4 regions of the Vreelandella profundi genome follow, and region 2 is predicted to be linked to each of the others. Evidence: predicted binding sites of a transcription regulator. Region 2 holds the regulator's gene; each other region holds the start of a gene.
The links. The regulator sigma-54, encoded in region 2, starts transcription at its own class of promoters, with help from an activator protein. The targets are predictions, from matches to a motif close to TGGCACNNNNNTTGCTNT.
Positions count from the first base shown of each region.

Region 1 (3,147 bases), 260 kb from region 2:
AAGAGGCCCTGTTAATTCAGGGCCTCTTGCTTAGATACTTACGATTCTTCTTGGCGAACAATGCTCACTTTTTGTTGCTCTTTGGTCCACTTGCCCGCGGCTTTATCGATGTACTGGAAGTGCTCGTTAGTAAAGCTGCCTTGGTTGCAGGCATGGCGGTAAGAAACCGTGGGCACCTCTTGTATGTTTAGCAATTGATTGAACACGCCTGGCCCGGTTAGCTCAAATACGTTAATGAGCTGATTGTCTTTAATGTTGTTATTAACCTGATTGATTAATTTTTCGAGATTCGGGTTTTGAGGCTTGCTGGCAATAAAGTAATTACTGAAATCCCCACGCCGCGTGACGACGTACAGCTCCTCCGTATTTCTGGCTAACGTATCGCTTAACGGCCAAATAGCATGGGCATCGATATCTAAATAAACGCCGCCATATTCTTGTAGTACCAGCAGCCGCCAGAAATCAGCCTGTGCGGCACCTATCTGTAATTTCAAATAGTTCTGAGTGATTTCACTGTCATAGTGATCCGCAATAAACAGATGCCTTGCTTCCGTCACCATAAAGCGATATTCAAAACGTGGGGCCATCAGGCGATTAAATAAATAGTTTAGATAAACAGGCAGCGTCACTTTGTCTGTAAAGTTGGTCTGCCAAATAATCTGCGGGATTGCCACCTTCTTGGCGGTGGGCTGAAGCAACGGCGGCGCATAGGCTGGCAGCGTAAAGCGCTTGTTAGGAAAGGCAGCGTGAAAAGGATAGCAAAGCACTTTGGTGATATTGGCGGCCAGTTTGATGACGCGGCTAGCAATAACAATAATATGCTGCTTAACAGTCTGTCGTTGACGACCCATAGGAAACCTTTACATATTTGGCGATGGGATGAGATGGCGTTACCAGCCCCCTTGGCCCTCTAACAAGGTAACCAATTACGCTGACCGTTGGCTAACGGCTGGTGGGAAAGGGCTCACTCTGCAGTCATTTCTTCGGTGAGTATGCTAGCGCGCATTTTGCTTTAATGCATCATTTTAGAAAGGTTTAGCCTACACGCGGTGGGCAGGTTATTAGCACCACTGTGCATTAGCCACACAGCCGTTGGAAGACAGCAGCACGTGCCAGTTTTTCTATGCGCTTTTTTGGTGCGCTCACGGTGCTGCTTTTTGGTGCTGCCATTGGCTTGAGCGCTATGCCGCTACACTAGTGATATGTAACTCACTGCGAAATAAGAACTTATATTTTTTGGCGTGTTATTTGCGTTATAAGCTTGGTAATCCAGACACGACGTCTTGGCAGTGCGTTAAGACTGAAACGAGGTAGTGCCATGCCTGAAGCCAATCATCCCTCAGCACCCATTTTGTCTATAGATCCTGCTTTGCAGCCTCGCTTAGTTGTCACCGACTTAGATGGCTCGCTATTAGACCACCATAGCTATGACTTCAGTCCCGCTGTGCCGTGGCTTGCCCGATTAAAACAGCTGGGAGTACCGGTAATCCCTGTCACCAGTAAAACCCGTGCCGAGCTAATCCCTTTACGCGAAGCGCTGGGTCTTACCGCAACTCCTTTTATTGCTGAAAATGGCGCTGTCATTGGCCTGCCGCCGGGCTGGTGCCATGCACGCTTAGATCGCCCGAGCAGTGGGCGCGACGGCGTAGTGATCAAGCATCCGGGGGTCGATATTGGCTTTATTCGTGCTCGCCTAAAGGTGTGGCGCGAACGACTTGGGTGTCGCTTTACGCGTATGGGTGAGATGAGCGTCTTAGAAGTGATGGAGCTCACCGGGCTTGACGAAGCGCGCGCCCGAGACGCGCGTCAGCGAGAAGGCAGCGAGCCACTGTTATGGCAAGACAGTGCGGCTGCCTTGGATACCTTCCGCTCTGCCTTGGAAGGCGATGGATTGGCGTTGACCCAAGGCGGGCGTTTTTGGCATGTCATGGGGCGCACCGCCGATAAAGGTAGCGCGGTGGCGTGGTTGATTAAGCGATTTGCCGCCTTAAGAGGGCGCACGCCGCTGTCACTTGGCCTGGGGGATGGGCCCAACGACATCACGATGCTGGAAGCCGTCGATCACGCCGTGGTTATTCGCGGCTGCCATGATTTGATCGTTGAGCCTAAAAACCTGTCGTTATATCGCACGCAAGCAGCAGGGCCGACTGGCTGGGCCGAGGGGGTGGCCCATTTTTGGGGGCGAGACGAACGCCGTTTAGTCGCGGCACCAACATGTGAAGCCGTTATTTAACTCACTCAGGAAGGCAGGCATATGAGCGACTTTCATCAAAACGGCATTATTACTGATTTTCACAACCTCACTCGACGCTCAGTAGAAGCGCTAGAGCAGGAGCTATGTCAATTTTCACGTCGACGCCCAATGGGATTGATCCTGCCTTCGTTATTTTCCGAATTGGAAGGAACCGCATTACCGGCGATTGTTGATGAGTTAGTGAAAGTGCCTTATCTCAATGAGATTGTGATCGGCCTGGATCGGGCTGATCGTGAGCAGTTTTTATATGCCAAGGAGTTTTTCTCTCGCCTGCCTCAGCATACGCGTATTTTGTGGAATGACGGCCCGCGGTTACGTGCCTTGGATGCGGAGCTAGAAGAGCACGGGCTGGGTGCGTTAGAACCAGGCAAAGGGCGCAATGTGTGGTACTGCGCAGGGTATGTCTTGGCGTCTGGGCGGTCATCGGTAGTCGGGCTGCACGATTGTGATATTTTGACCTACGAGCGGGGTTTGCTGGCGCGTTTGATGTATCCGGTCGCTCATCCGAATTTTAACTACCGTTTCTGTAAAGGCTATTACCCGCGCATTGCCGAAGGGAAGCTCAATGGTCGCGTCTCACGGCTATTAGTAACGCCGCTGTTGCGGGCGTTAAAAACCGTTTGTGGGCCGCTGCCTTATCTGGACTATTTGGATAGCTTTCGCTACCCGCTCTCGGGTGAGTTCGCCATGCGCAGCGACGTGTTGGAAGGTATCCGTATACCGGCAGACTGGGGGCTAGAAATTGGCGTTTTGTCTGAATTACAGCGCAACTACTCCCTGCGTCAACTGTGCCAAGTGGATATTGCCGATGCGTATGATCACAAGCATCAGCCGGTCAGCGAAGATGATCCAGACGGTGGTTTAAATCGCATGAGCCTAGATATTTCTAAAGC
Region 1 covers NZ_CP077941.1:1,079,869-1,083,015, forward strand. The annotation lists gene KUO20_RS05010 (glycosyltransferase family 32 protein) at 39-851, opposite strand; gene KUO20_RS05015 (HAD-IIB family hydrolase) at 1,319-2,233, shown strand; gene KUO20_RS05020 (glycosyltransferase family protein) at 2,255-3,147, shown strand, end outside.
Region 1: a site for sigma-54 is predicted at 1,238-1,255, ahead of KUO20_RS05015 (HAD-IIB family hydrolase). Genes of this name have one in related genera too.

Region 2 (3,147 bases):
TAGGTCTTCCAACGCTTGTAAGGCGATAGATTTGCCAGACCCAGAACGACCGCTGATGATGACCAGTTGCATAGAGTTTCTCTTCGCGTTAATCCAACGGCTTAAATGGGGGCTTGGTGATCAGTGATCGCCGTTTAATCCGCTGAATGCTCACGAATTTTAGCGGTAATGAGATCAAGTAGTTCGCGCTGACTGCCTGCTTTGCGTAGCTGCTGGCGAGTATCCGCATCATTCATGACGGTGGCTACTTGGCCTAACAAAGAGAGGTGTGTGTCGTCCGCTTGTTCCGGTACCAGAAGTACAAACACTAGATCAACGGGGTCGCCGTCAATAGCATCAAAATCAATCGCTTCTGAGAGCTTTAAAAAACCAGCAATAGGCGTAGAACAGTGAGGGCTGCGGGCATGGGGAATAGCCACGCCGTTGCCAATTCCTGTACTACCTAGGCGCTCTCGGCCGATTAATCGGCTGAACACTTCTTGGCTATCGAGGCTGGGCGTATTTTGGGCGATAAAGGTGCTGAAAAATTCCAGCACCCTTTTTTTGCTGCCCCCAGGTACGTCGAAGAGAACGCGTTCTGGGGGGAGTATGGTTTCCAACGTCATTGAATTAACGCACACCAGCGCCTTGGGCGCGGGCTTGTGCTTTTTCCTTATGTTTAACGAGTTGACGATCAATTTTGTCCGCCAGCGCATCGATAGCGGCGTACATATCACTGTCTAGGGCTTCTGCATGTAAATCAGCACCTGCTGCATGCAGTGTGCAGGCTGCCTGCTGGCGTTCTTTCTCCACCGATAGGGTGACCTGCACCGTGGTTATATTGTCGTAATGACGCTCAACACGCTCAAGCTTTTCATTAACATAGTCACGCAAGGCGTCAGTCAGTTCTACGTGATGACCAGTGATATTTACTTGCATTGACGTACTCCTTATCTATCGGGCTGTACTTAGGAACGGTACTTAGGGACTGTACTTAGTACTTAGATATGTAGCCCTTTTGATTGTAACCCTTTTTGCTCCGTTGCAAAGCCCTTGTCGAGAGTTTCGCTGAAACCTGGCAGCTCCTAGCGTAAACGGCGCCGCTCACTGGAAGAGGGAATGCCCATGGCTTCACGGTATTTGGCTACCGTGCGGCGCGCAACCTGAATGCCGCCTTCTTCTAATAACGTCACTAAGCGGCTATCCGAAAGCGGCTTGCCGGGGGCTTCTTCGTGAATCAGTTTCTTCAGGCGGGCGCGTATCGCGGTGCTGGAGTGGCTGTCGCCATCCTGGCCGCTCACCTGGCTAGAGAAAAAGTATTTCAGTTCAAACACGCCGCGCGGCGTATGAATATATTTCTGCGTTGTCACCCGTGAAATCGTTGATTCATGCATCTCAACGGCTGAGGCTATATCGGCCAAAATCAGCGGTTTCATGGATTCTTCGCCGTGTTCGAGAAAGCCGATTTGACGGGTAATGATTTCACGGCCCACTCGCAGCAGCGTGTCGTTACGACTCGAAAGGCTCTTAATTAACCAGCGCGCTTCCTGCAGGTGTTCTTTCAAAAACTGATTATCCTGACTTTTATCCGCACGCTTTATCAAACTGGCGTAGTCAGGTTGAATTCTCAGCCGAGGCAGGGCGTCCTGATTGAGTTCTAAATGCCAGCCCTCATTATCATGACGCACTACTAAATCGGGCGTGATATAGCTGTCGTTGGTCACGCCGTAAGCGCTGCCTGGGCGTGGATCTAGGCTGCGAATTAGCTGGATAACATTGGCTAGCTGCTCGTCATCGAGCCCTAAGCGGCGCTTGAGTAAGCGCATGTCATCTTTGCTGAGCGCTTCAAGAAACTGGCGCACTAGCCTGCGGGCAGGCACCAGCAGCGGCGTATCATCTGGCAGGGCAGCGAGCTGCAGCATCAAGCATTCACGCAGGTCGCGGGCAAAAATACCGGTGGGCTCGAACTGCTGCAGCTTGAGTAATGTTGTTTCCACTTCGCGCTGGCTAAGGCCATCAATACCCTGGGCGCGTAGCCCTTCACGAATATCATTAAGCGGCTGGGTCAAGTAGCCGTTGGCGTCTAGGGCGTCGATGAGACTCTCGGAAACCAGCTGCTCACGCGCGCTAAAATCGGTCATGGCGAGTTGCCACAATAGGTGGCCGTGAAGGCTCTGTTCGGCAGCCTGGCGCTCAAAATCAGGGCCCTCACTGCTGCTGCCCGTGCCGCCAAGGTCTTGATAGGTGTCCGACCAGTCGCTATCAACGGAAAGCTCGGTGGGGATGCTCTCTGACCACTCCTCCTCTTTAGGCTCGCTCACGGCCTCTTCACCGAACTCATCTTCCTGTTCCAGCATAGGGTTGGCATCTAGGGCCTGCTGAATTTCCTGGCGAAGGTCCAGAGTCGATAGCTGCAGCAGGGCGATGGCCTGCTGCAGCTGAGGTGTCATGGTCAGCTGTGTCCCAATGCGCAGTTGAAGAGAAGCTTTCATGACCATTTGAGAACCACTCGTTAATCGGAATGCTTTACCCTAGTGCGAGTGGGGGCTGGGTGCAAGTGCAATAAGCATGCCATTGGTAGTTAAAGCGTTATAAAGCGGGATTTATGGGCAAAAATAAGCCTACAGACGAAAATCTGCGCCCAGATAAACATCCCTGACTTGCTGGTTAGTGAGGATCGACGCCGGGGGGCCGCTGGCGATGATATGGCCATCGCCGACAATGTAAGCGATATCACAAATGTCCAGCGTTTCACGGACGTTATGATCGGTAATCAGAACGCCAATATGGCGCTGTTTTAGCGCGCGAATGATGGTTTTAATCTCGCCCACTGAAATGGGGTCAACCCCGGCAAAGGGCTCATCTAGCAAGATGAAGGCGGGTTCAGTTGCTAGCGAGCGGGCAATTTCTACACGGCGGCGCTCCCCGCCTGAGAGGCTCATGCCTAGATTGTCGCGAATATGGGTGATGTGGAAGTCTTCAAGCAAGGCTTCCAGGCGCTCTTCGCGGCCTGGGCGGTCGAGTTCTTTGCGCGTTTCTAATATCGCCATAATATTATCGGCAACCGATAATTTGCGAAAAATAGACGCTTCCTGGGGCAGGTAGCCAATGCCTGCCGCTGCGCGTTCATGCATCGGGGCGCGGGTTAAATCTAAGTCGTCAATGCCC
Region 2 covers NZ_CP077941.1:1,338,125-1,341,271, forward strand. The annotation lists gene rapZ (RNase adapter RapZ) at 1-72, opposite strand, end outside; gene KUO20_RS06135 (PTS sugar transporter subunit IIA) at 135-605, opposite strand; gene hpf (ribosome hibernation-promoting factor, HPF/YfiA family) at 610-918, opposite strand; gene KUO20_RS06145 (RNA polymerase factor sigma-54) at 1,065-2,477, opposite strand; gene lptB (LPS export ABC transporter ATP-binding protein) at 2,601-3,147, opposite strand, start outside.

Region 3 (3,147 bases), 1.8 Mb from region 2:
CGCTCAGCGTAGCGTGGTTTAAACGAAGCAGCACGGCGTAGCTTCCTGCTGCCACTACAACTCCCACCAACGGCGGCAGTAGTGGTGAGAAATAGGCTGCCCCGGCACCTAGCGCGTAGGCCGCAAGCCCACGGCGATTGAAGTCGGGGAGCCGAGCTTTATCGAGCGAGGGATAGTGACCTTTATGTTTGAGCCAGAAATCCGCCATGATCACGCCGCCCATCGGCGGAATAAAGGTGCCAAGCAGAACCAAAAAGGGGATGAGGAGGTTATACATTCCGCCGACGGCTAATACGGTTCCAATGACCGCACCGCCTACCGTCACCAAACGACGTTTCTCGGTACGCAGCAAATTGCAGCCTGCGACGGCGAAGTTATAGATCGTGTTGTCCTGAGTGGTCCAAATATTCAGAAACAGCATGAGTACCGCGATGGTGACAAATCCTTGGGCGATCAGCACATCGACGATATCCGCCTGCTGATAAATCATGGTGCCCAGCGCACCGGTGAGTACCATTAAGCCATTGCCGATAAAAAATGCCGCTAAGGTCGCAATGACGGCAGTTTTGGGGGTTTTAGCGAAACGACTCCAGTTGGTGGCCTGGGTGCCGCCACTGATAAACGTTCCGATAATGACGGTAATGGCGGCTGCTATGCTCATGCTTTCCGTCGGCGTTTGCTGACTTAATCCCGCGATGCCTCTTACATCAACCAGCCCGGTGAATAGGCTCATCAAAATAAACAGCATCATCGCCGGCACCGCGAAACGCGAAAGCCAGTCCATTCCTTTGTAGCCGATCATGGCGGTTACGCAGAAACCCAACCCAAATAGCACCATTAAGGGGATTTCCAACCATTCAGGCATCCCAGTGGTGCGTACTAACACTAACGCAATCGTAGCGGTGCCCCAGGCGTACCAGCCAATTTGAGTGAAACCAAGAATGAAGTCGGAGAGTTTGCTGCCTTTCTCGCCAAAGCAGAAGCGCCCCATTAGGACGGAGTTAAGCCCGCTTTTACAGGCGATATAAGCAAGCGTTGCTGCATAAGCACCCAGCAGTAAATTGCCTATCAGGATGATCCATAGCAGCTGGCCAATAGGAAAGGCTTGGCCCAGCGTGCCGCCAGCCCACATGGTGGCGGTGAAGAAGGTGAAACCCAACAAAATCATGGCGGTTGAAAATAGCCCTTTACGGGCATGGGTAGGAACTTCGCTGAGCGGATAGTCAGAGTGGTTCATGGCGGTGTACCCCGAAGTAAGTCCACAGCCTGTTAGCTGCTGGCTATATACGAAGCAAAAGCCGTGCCAAAGCGTCGATTCCTTAGTGCTAGTGGCCGCTGCGTTTAAAGACTTGCATCACGCTCCCATATAACCATGGCTTCTAAGCCATGAGAAGGGCTGTTAGTAAGTACGAGTCGAGCGTGCTGGCGCTTTGTCAGCTCGGCCACAATTGATAATCCTAGCCCGCTACCTGTAATGCTCTGATCAGTGGCTCTGCGAAACCGCTCAGTGACTTTATCGAGTAAGTGCTCAGCAAGCCCCGGCCCCGTATCGCGGACAATAAGGTGTGGCGATGAATTTGAATACACTAGCTCCACTTCGATAGAGCCTCCCGCTGGTGTGTAGCGAAGTGCGTTATCTAAGAGATTACGAAACAGAATTTCGACCTCTGTTTTATCAGCATATATTTCTAAACGCGTTAGACCCTTTAACGCCAAGTGTTGCTGCTTGGCCTCCACCAGCGGCCATAGCTCGGCGATTAATTCGGCAACGAGAGGGTAGAGATCAATAGCGGTTGATGGGCTGGTCGTTAATCGATCCAGGCGCGCCAAGATAAGTAGCTGCTCCACCACTCGTTGAAGTCGTTCAACACCAATATAGGCTTTTTGTAATGATTGTTGCTCGCCAGCCTGAGCGTTATCCAGATGAATACGTAACGCCGCGAGCGGCGTGCGCATTTCATGAGCGGCATCAGCCGTAAAGCGTCGTTCGCGTTCGAGTGTTTCTGCGAGCCTGGTAATGAAGCCGTTTAAGGATTGATGAAGGCCTTTCAGTTCTTTCGGGACATGACCGTCAAGTTGACGTAAATCACGCGCATTGCGCTGCTTAACTTGGCCGGAAAGAGCGCTGATCGGACTAAGACCACGCCGGATAATACGGCTGATAAACCATAATAAGATGGGGAATAGAGCCAACATCGGCAATAGGTTGTTCCAGGTAATGCGCTCAACCACTGCATCATGAAAGGTACTTTGTAAACCCATACTAATCCAGGTATCGCTAGCAACGTCGAACATGCTGAAAACTCGCCAGCGCTGTCCATCGTATGCTTCCCAACGATAGCCTTCTTGGCTGGGCGAAGGAAAAGGGCCGGCATCATTCCACCTGCCGCCTAACAGGCTGGGTGAGCCATCAGCATTCCAGAAACCTAGAACGAGCTTTAGCTCCTCTTCATGATAAAGCTTGGCCGAGGCGCTATCGATGGCGGGTGATTCCACTGCCTTGCCGTCTTGGTACAGCTGAGCAGCATGCCCTGGAAGGCTCATGCGTGACGCCATGCGAGCATAGTCGTCGGCTGAAGCATCAGGATTAAGTTGTCCCGCCACAATGCGGCTATGCAAACTTAGCTGCGTGTCGAGTATTTCTTCTAACTCATGATCAGTAATTAAGTAGGCTGCCGTCACCGCGATTCCTCCGGCAACCGCTAAAGCGAGTGCTAACGCGAGTACTAAATAACGCCGAATAGAAGTCATGTTGCGCTGCTATCAAGGCGGTAGCCGATACCACGCACATTAATGATCAGATGCTTTGTGAGCTTTTTACGCAAATGGTGGATGTGCACCTCAACAGCATTAGATTCCACTTCATCTTCCCAGCCGTAGAGCAGGCTTTCCAGACGTGGTCGAGATAAAACTCTGTCGGCATGGCGTGCAAGCTCTAAGAGCAACGCATATTCTCGTCGCCCCAGCTTTACCTCTTCGCCGTGCCAGTGTACGCAGTGCTGCGCTTCGTCGATACACAGTTTGCCTACCGTTAGTGCCTGAGAAGCACGCCCTTCAGAACGCCGCGTTATTACCCGTAATCGCGCTAATAATTCATGCAAATCAAACGGCTTTAGGACGTAGTCATCAGCGCCCGCATCTAACCCA
Region 3 covers NZ_CP077941.1:3,170,134-3,173,280, reverse strand. The annotation lists gene codB (cytosine permease) at 1-1,237, opposite strand, end outside; gene KUO20_RS14480 (ATP-binding protein) at 1,342-2,751, opposite strand; gene KUO20_RS14475 (response regulator) at 2,748-3,147, opposite strand, start outside.
Region 3: a site for sigma-54 is predicted at 1,289-1,306, ahead of codB (cytosine permease). Genes of this name have one in related genera too.

Region 4 (3,147 bases), 500 kb from region 2:
CTCTCCACTAAGACCGCGGCACGTGCGGATCAATAGCATTTCGTTTTCACGAGCGGCCTATGCCATGCTGCATCCACAGCAACGCCTTTCTTCATCCGTCGCAATGGGAAAAAGCATATGGCCAACGTCAAAAAGCTAGACCTCGCCTTACAAGGTGGTGGCGCCCACGGCGCTTATACCTGGGGAGTGATTGATCGCCTGCTGGCAGATGACCGCATTGAAATAGAGGGCATCAGCGGCACCAGCGCCGGGGCAATGAACGGCGTGGTAATGGCCGATGCGCTGACTCGAGGTGATAAACAAACTGCCAGGCAAGCCCTGCACGACTTCTGGCAAGCGGTCAGCCGTGCAGGCATGGCCAGCCCCATTCGGCGCTCCCCCATGGATATGCTGACCGGCAACTGGAGCCTTGACCAATCGCCCGGCTTTGTCGCCATGGATCTATTAAGTCGCGTAGTCTCGCCCTACCAGCTTAACCCGCTTAACATTAATCCGCTGCGCGATATTGTGGCCAGCCATATTGATTTTGAGCGGGTTCGACAATGCCAGCAGCTTAAGCTGTTTATCACGGCGACTAACGTGCGCACGGGAAAACAGCGCGTGTTTCGCCGCGAAGAAATGAGCGTTGATGCGGTAATGGCATCCGCCTGCCTGCCCTTTATGTTTCAAGCCGTAGAAATCGATGGTGAGGCCTACTGGGACGGCGGCTATATGGGCAACCCCGCCCTATTTCCATTAATGGAAGAGTGCGGCGCACGGGACATACTTCTCATACAAATAAATCCCATTAGCCGCAACGAGATACCCACCTCAGCGTCGGCGATTATGAATCGCCTTAATGAAATTACGTTTAACTCAGCGCTGATAAAAGAGATCAGAATGATAGCGCTGCTTAAGCATGCCCTTGAAGAGCAAGGCATTACAAACTGTTATCAGCAGGCACTGTTTCATCGCATCAGCGGTGAGCAAGCGCTTGAGGAGCTCTCTGTTTCAAGTAAATCCAATTCTGAGTGGGCTTTTTTATGCCACCTCTTTGAACACGGCCAGGCCGCCGCCGAACGCTGGCTGAGCGAAAATTTCGACGCTATTGGCGACCACTCCACGCTGGATATAGATGCGGTTTATCTGCATGAATAAGTAGCGTCGCGCATAGGCTCGCCCTCCTCCCTGCAGCGTTACCCTCCTGCGAAGCACCAAGATGCCGCAGAGCGGACATCGCATGCCCAATCATGCAGCACGCGGATAGGCAAGACCCGCTCTGAGCAATCTCTTAAAAAAATAAGATTATGATTTTTAAAAATAAATAGGCAACTGGCAAACTACCTGCATAACTCCTACCAGTGGTGGTAGGCGTGGACCAGGCCCGACTGGGTACGAGTGCGTCGAAACTGACCTTCAATGATGAAGGCATGTTCTCGTCAACTGTTTGCGCGACGCTGTTTTGGTGGTGTCGCGTAACAGAAAACTCGTTTTATGCCCTGTGAGGCCATCATGGACATCCGCAATAAAGCCAACCGCATTCGACTGTTTAATTTTTCCACGCCGCAAATGCGCGCCTTCCACTTCTCATGGTTCGCGTTTCATATCTGCTTTTTCGGCTGGTTTGGTATCGCCCCCTTAATGGCGATTGTGCGTGAAGACCTTTCACTCACCCAAACACAAATTGGTAATACGATTATTGCCTCGGTCGCTATTACGGTGATTGTTCGGCTAGCGATTGGCGTCCTTTGCGATCGAATCGGTCCACGTAAAACCTATACCGGCCTACTGCTCTTAGGCGCCATTCCGGTGATGGGCATTGGCCTCGCCAATAGCTTTGAGACATTTCTGCTGGCCCGTTTAGCCATTGGTGCCATCGGCGCTTCGTTTGTGATCACGCAATACCACACCACGATGATGTTCGCGCCTAACGTAGTGGGAACCGCCAATGCCACCAGCGCGGGCTGGGGCAATTTAGGGGGTGGCACAACGCAAATTCTTATGCCGCTGATCTTCTCAGGCATGCTAATGCTAGGTGTTAACGAAGCCTTCGGCTGGCGCTTAGCGATGATGGTGCCCGGCGTGGTCATGCTGTTTACCGGCATCGGTTACTGGTTTTTCACTCAGGATGCTCCCAACGGCAACTTCAGCGAGCTGCGCGCACGGGGCGAGCTACCTGAAGCCACCGGTGAGAATGGCGCCAAGCAAAGCTTCCTAGCCGCAGCTAAGGACATACGCGTATGGGCGCTATTCGTTGTCTATGGTCTCTGCTTCGGCGTAGAACTAACGATTAACAATATTGCGGCGATCTACTTCTTCGATAAATTTGATCTCACTTTAGCCACCGCGGGCCTGATTGCTGGCTTATTCGGACTGATGAATATTTTTGCCCGTACGCTAGGCGGTATCTTCTCGGATCTTTTCGCCAAGCAAAACGGCTTAAAAGGACGCGTGCGCTGGCTGTTTATTGCCCTCATCTGCGAAGGCATTGCGCTGGTGGCGTTCTCACAGATGCATGTATTGAGCCTCGCCATTGGCATCATGTTGGTGTTTAGCCTGTTTGTGCAGATGGCAGAAGGTGCCACCTACGGCGTGGTACCCTTTATCAATAAAAAAGCGCTGGGTGCGGTAGCGGGCATTGTCGGCGCGGGGGGTAACGTCGGCGCGGTCGGTGCGGCTTTTCTCTTTCGCAGCGAAAGTTTGAGCTATCAGCAGGGCCTGTTCTATTTGGGGCTTACGGTGCTGGCACTGGCATCCTGCGTATTGCTGGTACGCTTTAGCGACGCAACAGAAGCCGAAGAGGCTAAAGCTTACCGTGATGCGGCAGGCGATGAAGTAGGCGCAGGCGCTCTATCATTGCGTTAAGCTCTTTTGAATACACTCCCCCAACGCTTAATAGCGGTAAGGGAGTGATGACTTTAAGCGGTAAGCGACCAGGAAAAACTCTATGTCTTCAGCGCAGCAGCTGCTACTAACCGCCATCCGTTGCGATATCGACAGCCTCTCCCACCTTGCCATTACCGCTGACATTGTCGGCGACATCAGCCGCTTTATTCATATGCTGCAGCGTGAGCGTGGCGCCTCCACGGTCTACCTTGCCTCTCAAGGCCAGCGCTTCAAAACACGCCGCGACAGCTACCGCCAGCACAGCGAGCAGGCAGAAACGCT
Region 4 covers NZ_CP077941.1:834,334-837,480, reverse strand. The annotation lists gene KUO20_RS03880 (murein L,D-transpeptidase catalytic domain family protein) at 1-11, shown strand, start outside; gene KUO20_RS03875 (patatin-like phospholipase family protein) at 118-1,137, shown strand; gene KUO20_RS03870 (NarK family nitrate/nitrite MFS transporter) at 1,492-2,844, shown strand; gene KUO20_RS03865 (nitrate regulatory protein) at 2,927-3,147, shown strand, end outside.
Region 4: a site for sigma-54 is predicted at 1,313-1,330, ahead of KUO20_RS03870 (NarK family nitrate/nitrite MFS transporter). Genes of this name have one in related genera too.